2 linked regions of the Neobacillus sp. PS2-9 genome follow. The protein of the gene in region 1 interacts with the protein of each later gene in a pairwise test. Links are inferred from orthologs where the notes say so. Each region holds a gene or a part of one and is shown in the gene's direction. Other genes may lie near its edges.

Region 1 (8,097 bases):
ACCTATGGTGTTCCACTATTTACCGACAGTAAATTATTCCTCTACAACAAAGATGTGTTTGATAAATTAGGCTTAAAAGCACCTGCTACATGGGATGAATTTATCACTGTTCTTAAAACGATTAAAAAGAGCGGAGCAACGCCTATCATTTTAGGAAATAAATCGCCTTGGGCGGCTGCTCACTATGTAACAGCTTTAAATCAGAGAATTGTACCGCAGGATGTGTTAGCAAAAGATTTAAGCTACAAGGGAGCGGAGTTCACGGATCCTAGCTATGTTGAGTCTTTAAAGAAGCTTGATGAATTACGACCTTTCTTTAATGAAAATCCAAATGCGACTGCGCATGATGAAGCAAGAAACTTATTCCTTGGCGGAAAAGCAGCAATTATGTTCCTAGAAACACAGGAAATTACTTATATGAAAGATGCAACATTTAAATGGGATTCCTTTAAAGTACCAACCATCGAAGGCGGTAAAGGCGATCAAGGAGGCTTAATCGGGGCCCCTGAAGGATTTATGGTTCACAGTAAATCTGCCCACCCGAAAGAAGCAGTTGAGTTCTTGAAGTTTCTAACTTCTAAAGCTAACGGAGAAAAATTGGCAAAGGATACTGGTATGCCAAGTACAGTTGAAGGAGCGGTTAATGCGAATACCGCAACAGAACAAGAAGTGAAAGCGATGGATTTAATCAAAGAACAGCCAGATATGCTTATCTGGACAGATAGCGCATTAGATACTCGTATTTTTAAGCCTTATGGCGATGGAGTTCAAGCTATGATTGGCGGCACTATGAAGCCTGAACAAATCATGAAAGCCGTGCAAGATGCAGCAAAACAAGTAAAGTAATAAAGTAAAATGAATTCTATTAATACGTCGGTTTGTAGGAATACTAGAGTCCTATTAAACCGACATTTTAATAGATGTTGGTAATGGGAGGGGTATAGATGCGAAGAACTAGAATAGTCCCGCTTATTTATATGGCACCTGCCTTATTGATGCTGGCCCTATTTGTATATTATCCTTTGGTTCGAAATATCATGAATGGATTTTATGAATGGAATCCATTTACATTAGATAGAAGCTTTGTTTCACTAGATAATTATACCCGCTTGATTAAAGATCCCGTCTTCTTTACGGTTCTTAAGAACAATCTCCTATACGCCATTATCTCCGTTATCCTCCAGGTTGGGCTTGGATTAGTGATTGCAGCGATATTAGAAGATAAGATATTCAGGAGATTTTCCACCTTCTTCCGAACAACCTTTTTTATCCCGGTTCTCATTTCGATGACTGTCATTGGGATCCTCTTTAGCTTTATTTATAATCCTGATGTGGGCTTACTAAATAGCTTTCTAAGATTGATAGGTTTAGATGCATGGACTGAAGGGTGGCTTGGGAACCCAAAAACGTCTATTTTTGCAGTCATCGCCGTTTCCCAATGGCAAAGTATAGGTTATACCGTTATGTTGTATGTGTTGGCTGTTCAAAAAGTTCCTGGGGAATTATATGAAGCAGCTACCATCGATGGTGCAGGGAAAATCCGGACATTCTTTAGCATTACGGTTCCTCAGGTAAAAGAAATGACGTTTGTTTTATTAATCTATACGGTAACAGGCTCATTCTTGGTGTTCAGTGAAGTGTATGTATTAACTGCTGGTGGTCCTAGCAACTCATCACAGGTGTTTAGTACATATCTATATCAGAAGGCGTTTATCGATAATGAACCTGGATTTGCCTCAGCGATTGCCAATGTGATTCTGGGTATTACACTAATTTTCTATTTTATCCAAAATAAGTTCTTAAAAACAGGGGAGGAGTAAAGATGAAGCCGATGGAATCACATGGAGATTCTCAAATGGTTAGTCAAGAAGGAAAGGTCTTAAAGTTTCCAAATACAAACTTGAAGAATTCCAAAAGAAAACCAGGCTTATCGATAACAGTCGGGCTAATCTTTCTTTTCCTGACCCTCTACTTTGTTACGATTGCTTATCCGTTATTTTGGATGGTTATTAATTCCTTCAAAAATACAGCCGAGATTTTTAATGACAGCTGGGGGCTTCCAAAAGAATGGCTCTTTTCAAACTATACGACCGCATGGGAACAAGGGGTTTCAAGCTACTTCGTCAACAGCTTGATTATCACGGGAGGTACATGTATTTTGACGGTTTTAATCAGTGCAGCCTGTGCCTTCGGTTTGACTCGTTATCAACTCAAAGGCGGAAAATTCCTGCTGCTTTTCGTTTCAGCCGGCCTGATGTTTTCACCGCAAAGCAGTTTAATCCCTCTTTATGAATTAGTTCAAAAGATCGGAATTTTTGATACGTATTGGGCCCTGATTTTAACGTTTACTGCTTATCGGATTCCATTAACCGTTCTATTAATACGGTCCTTTTTCTTATCGATTCCAAAAGAGTTGGAAGAATCAGCATATCTGGACGGGGCGACAAGTTTGGATGTTTTTGCAAGAATATTTATACCAATGAGTAAACCGATCATATTTACGGGCGTCATTTTAACCGCTTATTATGCGTGGAATGAGTTTTTATTTTCGATTCTCTTTATTCAAACGGAAGAGGTAAAGCCAATTACTTCAGGTTTATTAGTCTTTAAAGATGCGCTTAATACAAACTGGGGAGTTTTAATGGCTGGTTTGGTTATTTCAGCACTGCCGCTTATTATGATCTTTATTTTCATGCAGAAATACTTTGTTCGCGGTTTGGCGGATGGAAGCGTAAAGGGATAAATGGGGGGAGTGTTTCCCCTTTACGTTCATTGACGGTAAAAGTAAATAAACGTATACTATATATAACGTATTATAACGTATTACACTAAAATGATAGGGAGTGGAAGTAATGCTAAATTTTAGCAGAGAAAAATATCTACAAGTAACTGGAGGAGCAGTGGGTCTAAGAGAGGAAATTGAGAAAGTTGTGGATAAGGTTTACGAAAAAGGGTATAAAAATATTTTCTTAATTGGATCAGGCGGGGCAGTGGCAACCTTTTATCCATTTGAATATATGATTAACTCGACATCGACGATTCCAGCTTATGCTGAGATTGCAGCGGAATTTGCGCTACAAAATCATAAACAATTTACGAAGGATTCACTTGTGATTCTATCTTCTCTATCCGGTACAACAGAGGAGACGGTAGCAGCTGCGAAATATTGTAAAGATAGAGGAGCAACTACAATCGGTTTAACAGGTGAATACAATAAGCCGCTTGCTGATACAGTAGATTTTCCATTAGTGAATTTTGCGGAAAATGATTTTGCCAGCGATTCCAATCAGTTAGTTCTTTATTTACTCATTTTTAAATTGATGAATAAAAATGGAGATTTTCCTAACTATGAAGCATTTGCTTCCCAGTTAGAAGCTCTTCCTGAAAAGTTAATCGAGGTAAAGGAACAGTTCGAAGCTAGAGCAGAAGCGTTTGCGCGTGCATATAAAGATGAGCCTTATCATTTGGTGGTTGGTTCCGGCAGTACTTGGGGCCGCGCTTACTCCTATGCGATGTGTGTATTAGAGGAAATGCAGTGGATCAAGACAAAATCCATCCATGCAGCGGAATTCTTCCATGGTACATTGGAAATAGTCGAAAAAGATACAAGTGTTATTTTATTTAAGGGTGAAGATGAAACGCGCCCGCTGATGGAACGTGTTGAGCGCTTTGCAGAGAAGTATACAAAGAAATTGACCGTTCTTGATACTGGGGATTACGAGTTAGAGGGAATTAGCAAAGAGTTTAGAAAATATTTATCACCAATTGTTACATCTACGCAGCTGCAAAGACTCAGCGTGCATTTAGAGGACAAACGAAATCACTCGTTAGAGATTAGAAGATATTATCGTACAGTGGCTTATTAATATAGCTGTGAGAAAGATACAATTGTATATTGTATCTTTCTCTTATTCAACGAATGGGAGGATTTGAATATGAGATTAATTGCGGTTGGAGATAATGTAGTAGATTATTATGATGATCGTGGCGAGATGTTTCCGGGCGGAAATGCCGTGAATGTAGCTGTATTTTGGAAACGGTATGGCGTGGAGAACGTATCATATATCGGGATTGTCGGGAATGATGAGGAAGGAGAGCATATCGTTAACTCGTTAAAACTTGAGAACATAGATGTATCGCACGTGCGCAAAATGTTTGGTCCGTCCGGTGAGGCAGTTGTCACGTTGGATGAGCACGGGGATCGCAAGTTTGTAGGGTCGAACAAGGGCGGCATTCAAAAGCAAGTGAAATTAAATTTTACTGAGTCCGAGCTGGGACTTATCAGCAATTTTTCTCTGTTGCATACAAGCGTATTCAGCCATATTGAAACAGAACTGTCAGAATTGAAAAAGCATATTGATATTTCATTCGATTTTTCAACCAGGTATGATGATGACTATTTAGAACGGGTCTGCCCGCATATAAAATATGCAATTTTCTCTGGAGGCGATTTCACCAAAGAAGAATGTGAAGCGTTTATAAGGAAGGTTCATGTTGCAGGGACGCCAAATGTTATTCTAACGAGGGGTTCTGAAGGATCGTTGTTCTCCGATTCCCATCAGGTCTATGAACAAGGAATTGTCCAGACCGACGTTGTCGATACACTTGGTGCAGGCGATACGTTTGTGGCTGTGTTCTTAAAGGAGTATGTACAGCATGGTGATGCCAAGGTAGCAATGCAAAAGGGGGCCGCCGCCGCATCTGAGACATGCGGACGCTTCGGTGCATTCGGCCATGGCAAGAAGAGGGAGAGCAAGATTACGATTAGCTAAACTACTTCCATGAAGAGGCCGGTCCGTAGGGGCTGGTCTTTTTACGGTATATAAGTAAAGCCCTTGAGTCTAAACTCAAGAGCTTTCAAAGGTTTAATATTCGACCTTCCACATATATCGTCTTTTTGATAACGGATGATTACGGGCATCTGCCAGTTGTTCTGCATATTTACGGAGGATATGATTTAGTACTAGCGGTGCAAGATAGCCTTGTAAATCTTCGTGAATGCCAGTTAAATCAAGATCCTTAGCATCCAAAACGACCAATTTTTCACCATATTTTTTCGAAAAATCTAAAGCTCTTTCATCTAATGGACGAGTCTCATCCAATCCAAGCAGGATAATAAAGGGTACATCTTTATCGATAATCTCGAATGGACCGTGGAAATATTCACCGGCGTGTATGGCATTTGAGTGGATCCATTGCATTTCCATTAGAATACAAATGGCGTAGGAATAAGCAATTCCATAGTTTGCGCCACTAGCCATTGTATATATGACTTTTTCATCTTTGTATTGTTGGCCGAATTGTTGAGCTTGACTTTCGTATTGCTTAGCTGATTTTTCAAATACAGCTTGTAGATTGGTTAAACTGTTGGCCACCTTGTCAAACTTATCGTTTCCTTCTAATACGTTTAATGCACCAAAAGTTAGTTGATAAAGTAAACCTAAATTTGTATTAAATGCAATGGATTCAGCGCCCCATTCGTATTTCACAACAAATTCACTTTCTTGGGCAAGCGGGGAAGTTGGCTGGTTAGTAAAACCAACTGTCAATGCTCCTTTTTGACGAGCAAATTCTGCTGCTTTTACGGTTTCAGGAGTAGTACCTGACATTGAGCATAAGACAACAAGTGAATTTTCGCCAAGTTTTCTAGGGTTGCGATGAATGAATTCATTTGAACTGTAAACATCTGAAGTAATGTTTTTTGCCTCACGATCCATAATGTACTTGTTTGGATACATAATAGCAGAAGAACCGCCACATGCAACAAAATAAACATGGTTAATCGTACGGCCTTTCAGAGCATCTAATACAGTTTGAACCTGTGGGTCTACAACTACTTGTGAATTTACCATTCATTTTTCCTCCTTAGAACATTTAGTTTAAAATATAATAATACATTATATAACATTATACTAACCCTCCATTTATTAATTGTCAATGTTTTTTGAACATTAAATTAATTATTAGTAAGATTCAATTTGTGTTACATTGACTTAAAACATAATATAATGTTATATTAATTTTGAATATTTTGCTAATTAAACAAGAGGAAGGGTGCGGTTGGGTGTCCAAGATTACGAGAGATCAAATCACAGGAATGAATTTTCATTACAAGCACTATCCATTGGAATACTTTTTAGACGCAATGGTTCGTTATGATTTTAAAAATATTGAATTATGGGGTGCTTCTCCTCATTTTTATGTAGAAGAAATGAGTCTCCACGATATTCGAAGGGTAAAAAAAGAAATAGATAGAAGAGATTTATCGGTGGTGTGCTTTACACCGGAGCAGTGTGTGTACCCAATTAATCTTGCAGCAAAAGAGAAAAGAATCCGTGAAAATAGTATTCAATACTTTATCAAATCAGCTGAAGCAGCGAAAGAATTAGAGGCGCCTATGATGTTGGTTACTCCAGGGTGGGGCTATGAAAATGAAGACAGACTTGAAGCATGGAAAAGAACAATAGATTCTTTGGAGAGACTAACCAGTGTAGTAGCTAAATTAGATGTAATCCTTGCGTTTGAACCATTAACAAGAGTAGAGTCAAATTTGGTTAACGATGCTAAGTCGTTAAAAGCAATATTAGATGAAGTGGGCAGCCCTTATCTAAAAGGGATGATTGATACCATTCCTATGGCGCTAGCAAACGAAGATTTTCTTGATTATCATAACCTATTAAATGATGACTTGGTTCATATTCATTTTATTGACGGGAAACCGGAAGGCCATCTTGTCTGGGGAGATGGTGTGCTTCCTTTACAGAAATACATGGATCAACTGAGTGAAATTGGCTATAAAGGCTTCCTGACATTGGAATATACATCCTATCAATATGTGCAAGCTCCGGATGCTGCCATTGAAAGATCGTTGGAGGTCTTATCACGTGTGATTGATAGGTAAAAAACAAAATTGATAGCTTAAATGAAATTATATATACTTATTAATATCGATGATAAAGAAGCATGGCTGCTTAAAGTGATTTAGGGAATATGGTCCATCATTCGATCAAAATACTGTAATAGGGGCAGGTGAAACAGATGTTAAAACAGGATGATCAAATTCCTTTATATATCCAGTTAAAGGAGTCTATTCGCAGTTCAATCATAAATGGTGAACTGAAATTTGGAGATAAAATTCCAACTGAATTAGAGTTAAGTGAAGAACATAAAATTAGTAGGATTACGGTAAGAAAAGCCATTGTCGACTTGGTTGAAGAAGGCTATCTTGTAAAAAAGCAGGGCAAGGGGACTTTTGTTAACAAAAGGAAAATTGAAAGGAAAATTGTCCATTTTTTAAGCTTTAGTGATGCTTGTAAAGCAAACGGATTGGAAGCAAGCAGTAAAGTCATTAAAACGGAAATTATCCAACCAACATCAAAGGATAAAAAAATGCTTCAGCTTGATGATGGTGACGCGCTGTTATTTATCCAAAGAGTACGATATGCCGGTGATTCCCCAATAATGATTGAAAACAACTATTTTTCCTATAAAGAATATCACTCTTTATTGAATGAAAATTTAGAGGGTTCTGTCTATAGGATATTGGAAGAAAAGCTGGGCGTAAAACCATCCGGTTCAAGCGAACTTTCGTTAGAGATTGTCAGGGCAGGCGATGAAGAAATGCAGCTTCTTAATATCGCAAGTGGAGAACCCCTCTTTTACATGGATACAACGGTCATCGATGAAAACGACCGGCCTGTGCATAGAGGAAAACAGTATATTTTAGGTGACAGTTATAAATTTATCTTGAAGCAATAGTTTCATTTTATTTTAGGCTGATATATTGAAAGCGCTTTGATGTCTAACTGTTATTAGTTCATTGTTGATTTGACACAATGTTTGTTGGTGCGGAAATCAACAGGCAAGTTGAATAAAACCTAATATAGAAAGCCGAGGTTTCTTATAAGAATCTCGGCTTTTTATATTGGCAAGAACAATGTTGATTTTTATAACCTGTTGATTGGAGTGGAAGGCGCGAAGACTCCTGTGGGAGTAGCGGTCTCGGGAGACCCCGCAGGAGGAACGACGAGGAGGCTCCCGGAACGCCCGCGAACCGCTCGCGCCTGGAACGGAAATCAACAAACAAATTAAACAATG
Region 2 (5,427 bases), 3.4 Mb from region 1 along the record:
ATATTAAAAAAATCGAGAAACACGATGATAGTGAGCCTGGAACCATCATAAGTCAGAATCCTTCAGGTGGCGAAAAGGTTGTTCCTGAGGAAACTGAATTAGAGTTTGAAGTAAGTAAGGGGCCAGAAAAAATTGTATTAAAGGATTTAACACAATACAATTTAAAAGGTGCGCAAGATTATGCGGCTCTAGTAGGATTAACCCTTGATGCTTCACAAGAAAAATATGATGATAATATCCCTGCAGGTATGGTTATGTCCCAATCACCTGAACCAGGAACCGAGTTGAAAAAGGGAGACAAGGTGACGGTCGTGATATCAAAAGGGAAAGAAGATAAACCACCAAAAGAGGTTATCATTGAACTAGATATTCCGTTTGAGCCAGCAGTTCCAGGAGAGCCCGGTCAGAAGCAGCTTGTTACGATCTTGATTGAGGATATGAATCATAGTATGACAGAACCTGCAGAGACCTTCTATATTACGGAAAATACAAAGAAACAAATTAAATTGATGATTCCGTACGGGAAGAAAGCCGGCTACAAGGTCATTCGTGATTCAAAAGTTATTATTGATGAAAATAAAAACTACTCAGATGTGGAATAAATGTAGCTAAATCTGCCTGTATAAAAATGAATGCGCTCGTACAGATTTTAAAGGGAAGCCTAACGATTTGTTTAGAATGAGAGGCAAGGAGTGTAGCTATGCCTGAAGGAAAAATTGTTAAAGCATTAAGTGGTTTTTATTATGTTCTTCAGAATGAAAGACTGATCCAGTGTAGGGGAAGAGGCGTCTTTCGGAAAAACAAGATTACCCCACTTGTGGGAGATGAGGTCGTTTTTCAAGCGGAAAATGATTTAGAAGGATACATTTTAGAAGTGAAAGAGCGCAAAAATGAATTGGTGCGACCACCCATTGCCAATGTTGATCAGGCTATTCTTGTGTTTTCGGCTGTTGAACCTGACTTTAGTACAGTACTATTGGATAGGTTTCTAGTTTTAGTTGAGTATAATCACATCGAACCACTAATCTGTATTACAAAAATGGATTTAACAAATGAAGCGCAAAAACAAGTGATATCTGAATTCGCAGAACACTATCGGAAAGCTGGTTATGAGGTCATTCTTACATCATCAGAAACAGAAATGGGGATTGAATTGTTAAATCCACATGTGGAGAATAAAATTTCTGTTTTTGCAGGTCAATCGGGAGTAGGAAAGTCTTCCTTATTAAATGTACTGAGACCTGATTTAGAACTAAAAACAAATGATATATCATCCCATCTAGGCCGAGGGAAGCATACAACAAGACATGTTGAACTCATTCAAATTGGCCAAGGTCTCATTGCAGATACACCAGGATTTAGCTCATTAGAATTTACAAACATTGAAGCAGAAGAGTTAACTTTTTGTTTTCCGGAGATACAAAGAGCCAGTGAGAATTGTAAGTTTAGAGGATGTTTGCATGTGACTGAGCCTAAATGTGGAGTAAAATCGGGAGTTGAATCAGGTGAAATACCGGGTTACCGGTATCAACATTATGTGGACTTCCTCCAAGAAATAAAAGATAGAAAGCCGAGGTACTAACATGGTGAAAATAGCACCCTCAATTCTTTCAGCAGATTTTTCTAAATTAGGAGAAGAGGTTTTAGCTGTTGAGAAAGGAGGAGCTGACTACATTCATATTGATGTCATGGATGGTCATTTTGTACCCAATATCACAATTGGTCCACTTATAGTGGAAGCTATTCGTCCAGTCACAAAATTGCCGCTTGATGTTCATTTAATGATTGAAAATCCTGATCAGTATATAGAAGCGTTTGCTAAAGCGGGAGCTGATTATATAACTGTTCATGTGGAAGCATGTCGTCATCTCCACCGGACCATTCAGAGTATTAAAGCATGTGGAATTAAGGCAGGGGTGGTCTTAAATCCAGCGACCCCAGTTGAGACCATCCAACATATTATTGGTGACATTGATATGGTGTTATTAATGTCAGTCAATCCAGGGTTTGGGGGACAAACATTCATCCCTGAGGTTCTTCCCAAAATCAAAAAAGTAAAAGCGTTAGCTGAGCAAAAAGGGGTAGATATCGAAATCGAAATTGATGGCGGTGTCAACCCTGAAACAGCAAAGGATTGCATTGAAGCAGGGGCAACTGTCCTTGTTGCAGGATCAGCTGTATATAATCAACCTGACTATGCAAAAGCAATTTCATTAATAAGAGGCTAGAAAGAAGAGGTTGACACGCAGTCAGCCTCTTTCCTTATTGAAAAAGGCTGTGTTAAGGAACATTGAAAATTTTATATCCTGTTGATTGGAGTGGAAGGCGCGAAGACTCCTGTGGGAGTACGGTTCAGGGGAGACCCCGCAGGCGTAAGCGCCGAGGAGGCTCGCCGAAACGCCCACGAACCGCTCGCGCCTGGAACGGAAATCAACAGACAAGTTTAACAAAGCCATAAAAAAGGGGACTTGTAATGATTATTAACATACTAGCGGGAGGTCCAGAAGACCTGCTCCCGGACTTAACAGAATATATAGAAGAAAACAGCATTTGGATTGGAGTAGACCGCGGAGTATATCATTTATTAAGAAAAAACATCAAACCAACCATAGCATTTGGAGACTTTGATTCTGTATCACAGGAAGAATGGAACTTCATTGAAGGACAGGTTTCTGAACTTAAGAAATTTAAACCAGAGAAAGACGAAACTGACATGGAACTTGCCCTTAACTGGGCATTAGAGCAAAAACCAGCTATTGTCCGATTATTTGGGGCAACCGGGGGAAGATTAGACCATTTATTGGCCAATGTCCATCTTTTGTTAAACCCTTTAAGAGCAAAAAACCCCGCTCATGTGACCGTGATCGACCGCTTTAACACGGTTTTTTTAAGTGATCCAGGAAGCTATACCATTGAAAAAAGGAAAGGACAAAAATACATTTCATTTGTACCGTTAACCCTTGAAGTTAGTAATCTCACACTGGAAGGCTTTAAATTCCCATTGAAAAACCGGCATATTTCACTTGGGTCGACACTATGTATTAGTAATGAACTTATTAGTGATTATGGTACTTTTTCATTTTCCGAAGGCATATTAATAGTGATAAGAAGTCACGATTAATAGGCAAAACTATTAGGTACTGATTTCGTTCGTTAGAATAAACTGTTAGGGCGTACGAAAAAAGTGAGATTAAATAAGCAGGGAGATTTGTGAGGAGGGACAGTATGAAATTTTATACAATTAAACTGCCAAAATTTTTAGGCGGACTAGTCCGAGCGATGATTGGGGCATTTAAAAAGAATGAATAGAAATATATAAAAGTACAAGAATGGTATCGTTTTTAATTAATACCCTTTTTTTGGCACCCGCCTCGTCTGGGTGCTTTTTATTTTCTTAATTGGGAATAATAAAAGAATGGAGTACATTTGTACTTTTTTGTTCAAATACTTAGTAAATCCTTTTTGGGCAAAAAGAAAGAGCATCCAAAGATAGGATGCTCAGGTCCTTTATTATACGCGTTCTACTTTACCTGATCTTAACGCTCTTGCAGAAACCCAAACACGCTTAGGCTTTCCATCAACAAGAATACGTACTTTTTGTAGGTTAGCACCCCATGTACGCTTGTTTGCGTTCATAGCGTGTGAACGTGCGTTACCAGTTGTTGTTTTCTTTCCAGTGACTACACATTTACGTGGCATAATGATTTCCCTCCTTAACTACCAAAAGGCTTTATACAGCTATCTTTTAGATGCTCATCTGGATATAGAAAATTGACTAACCAAATTTTCTAGTCTTGAGATACCTTAATAATTTATCACACAACCCAATTGAATGCAATAGTTGTATATAAACCTTTCAAGAAAAAAACCTTGACATAGGTATTAATTAAATGCTCTTATATTATACAGGCAAGTATGACTTTCAATATTGGGTTGACTATAGTAAAATGACTGTAGTCAAGGAGCAATTTTCCAAAGGGGGAACGATTCATGTCCATCGAATTAAAAACTAAGTACGGACAAATTGATATTTCAAACGAAGTAATCGCTACCATTGCCGGAGGAGCAGCTATCGAATGCTATGGTATCGTCGGTATGGCCTCTAAAAATCAAATTAAAGATGGGATTACGGAAATACTACGAAAAGAAAACTTTACTCGAGGCGTAATTGTGCGCCAGGAAAATGAGGCATTACATATTGATATGTACATTATTGTTAGCTATGGAACGAAGATTTCCGAAATTGCCCACAACGTGCAATCAAAGGTTAAATATACCCTCGATAAGACAGTTGGACTTGCCGTTGACTCGGTAAATATTTACGTTCAGGGAGTTCGAGTAACGAATCCGTAAGTTCGTACTGCGAACCGCAAGTAGAGGAGGAAAATTTTGTGTCAATAACAGCATTAGATGGAAAACGTTTTGCCGAAATGGTAATTCAAGGTGCAAATCATTTGGCAGCAAATGCTAAAATGGTTGATGCTTTGAACGTTTTTCCTGTGCCCGACGGTGATACTGGAACAAATATGAACTTATCAATGACCTCCGGGGCGAAGGAAGTAAGAAATAATGTTCAGGAACATATTGGTAAAGTTGGAGTTTCCCTTTCAAAAGGGTTGCTAATGGGAGCACGTGGAAATTCAGGAGTTATTCTTTCCCAATTATTCCGCGGCTTTTCTAAAGCGGTTGAATCGAAAGCTGAGATTTCCGCGAAAGATTTTGCGCAAGCATTAGACGCAGGCGTAGAAACAGCTTATAAAGCGGTAATGAAGCCTGTAGAAGGAACGATCCTAACAGTTGCGAAGGATTCGGCTAAGAAGGGTGTGCAAGTTGCCCAAAAATCCAATGATATTATTATGATCATGGAAGAAGTGGTGAAAGAAGCAAAGGCTTCATTAAAGCGTACGCCTGATTTACTACCCGTATTAAAAGAAGTAGGTGTGGTAGATAGTGGCGGACAAGGACTTGTTTTCGTTTACGAAGGCTTCCTTGCAGTTTTAAAGGGTGAAGAGCTTCCTGAATCTCCTATTACTCCTTCAATGAACGAAATGGTTAATGCTGAGCATCATAAAAGTGTCCAGAGTCATATGAATACAGCGGATATTGAATTTGGATATTGTACAGAATTCATGGTAAGGTTTGAAGCTGATAAGGTGACTAAGCATCCATTTGATGAAGGCGATTTCCGTAACGATCTAAGTAAGTTAGGTGATTCTTTGTTGGTGATTGCTGATGAAGATGTAGTAAAAGTGCATATTCATTCTGAGCAGCCTGGTGAAGTATTAACCTACGGACAAAAGTATGGAAATTTAATTAACATGAAAATAGAAAACATGCGTCAGCAGCATTCTAATATTGTAGGTGAATCCCATACAGCAAAAGATTCCGAGCTTCCTAAAGCTCCAAAAGAACTTCAAGAATACGGAA

What was found. Proteins that work in one complex are often made in the same cells at the same time.
Region 2: the proteins of RCG25_RS01055 (region 1) and rpe interact in binary tests that used the Escherichia coli proteins (3 or more experiments, as listed by UniProt). The link is inferred for Neobacillus sp. PS2-9 from one-to-one orthologs.

Annotation. Positions count from the first base shown.
Region 1 is NZ_CP133269.1:215,561-223,657, forward strand. The notes cover bases 2,922-5,853. They hold RCG25_RS01055 (PfkB family carbohydrate kinase), read left to right. Parts: upstream 2,922-3,935; coding sequence 3,936-4,772; downstream 4,773-5,853. Other genes in these bases: RCG25_RS01050 (SIS domain-containing protein), read left to right, coding at 2,922-3,866; RCG25_RS01060 (SIS domain-containing protein), read right to left, coding at 4,866-5,852. Outside these bases: RCG25_RS01035 (ABC transporter substrate-binding protein), read left to right, coding at 1-846; RCG25_RS01040 (carbohydrate ABC transporter permease), read left to right, coding at 945-1,820; RCG25_RS01045 (carbohydrate ABC transporter permease), read left to right, coding at 1,832-2,743; more of RCG25_RS01050, read left to right, coding at 2,853-2,921; RCG25_RS01065 (sugar phosphate isomerase/epimerase family protein), read left to right, coding at 6,065-6,901; RCG25_RS01070 (GntR family transcriptional regulator), read left to right, coding at 7,039-7,758. UniProt on the Escherichia coli protein: Catalyzes the ATP-dependent phosphorylation of fructoselysine to fructoselysine 6-phosphate. Functions in a fructoselysine degradation pathway that allows E.coli to grow on fructoselysine or psicoselysine.
Region 2 is NZ_CP133269.1:3,600,081-3,605,507, reverse strand. What follows is about bases 474-3,405. They hold rpe (ribulose-phosphate 3-epimerase), read left to right. Parts: upstream 474-1,583; coding sequence 1,584-2,228; downstream 2,229-3,405. Other genes in these bases: spoVM (stage V sporulation protein SpoVM), read left to right, coding at 3,226-3,309; RCG25_RS18090 (thiamine diphosphokinase), read left to right, coding at 2,474-3,121; rsgA (ribosome small subunit-dependent GTPase A), read left to right, coding at 701-1,582; pknB (Stk1 family PASTA domain-containing Ser/Thr kinase), read left to right, coding at 474-602. Also shown: more of pknB, read left to right, coding at 1-473; rpmB (50S ribosomal protein L28), read right to left, coding at 3,511-3,699; RCG25_RS18075 (Asp23/Gls24 family envelope stress response protein), read left to right, coding at 3,991-4,353; RCG25_RS18070 (DAK2 domain-containing protein), read left to right, coding at 4,392-5,427. UniProt on the Escherichia coli protein: Catalyzes the reversible epimerization of D-ribulose 5-phosphate to D-xylulose 5-phosphate.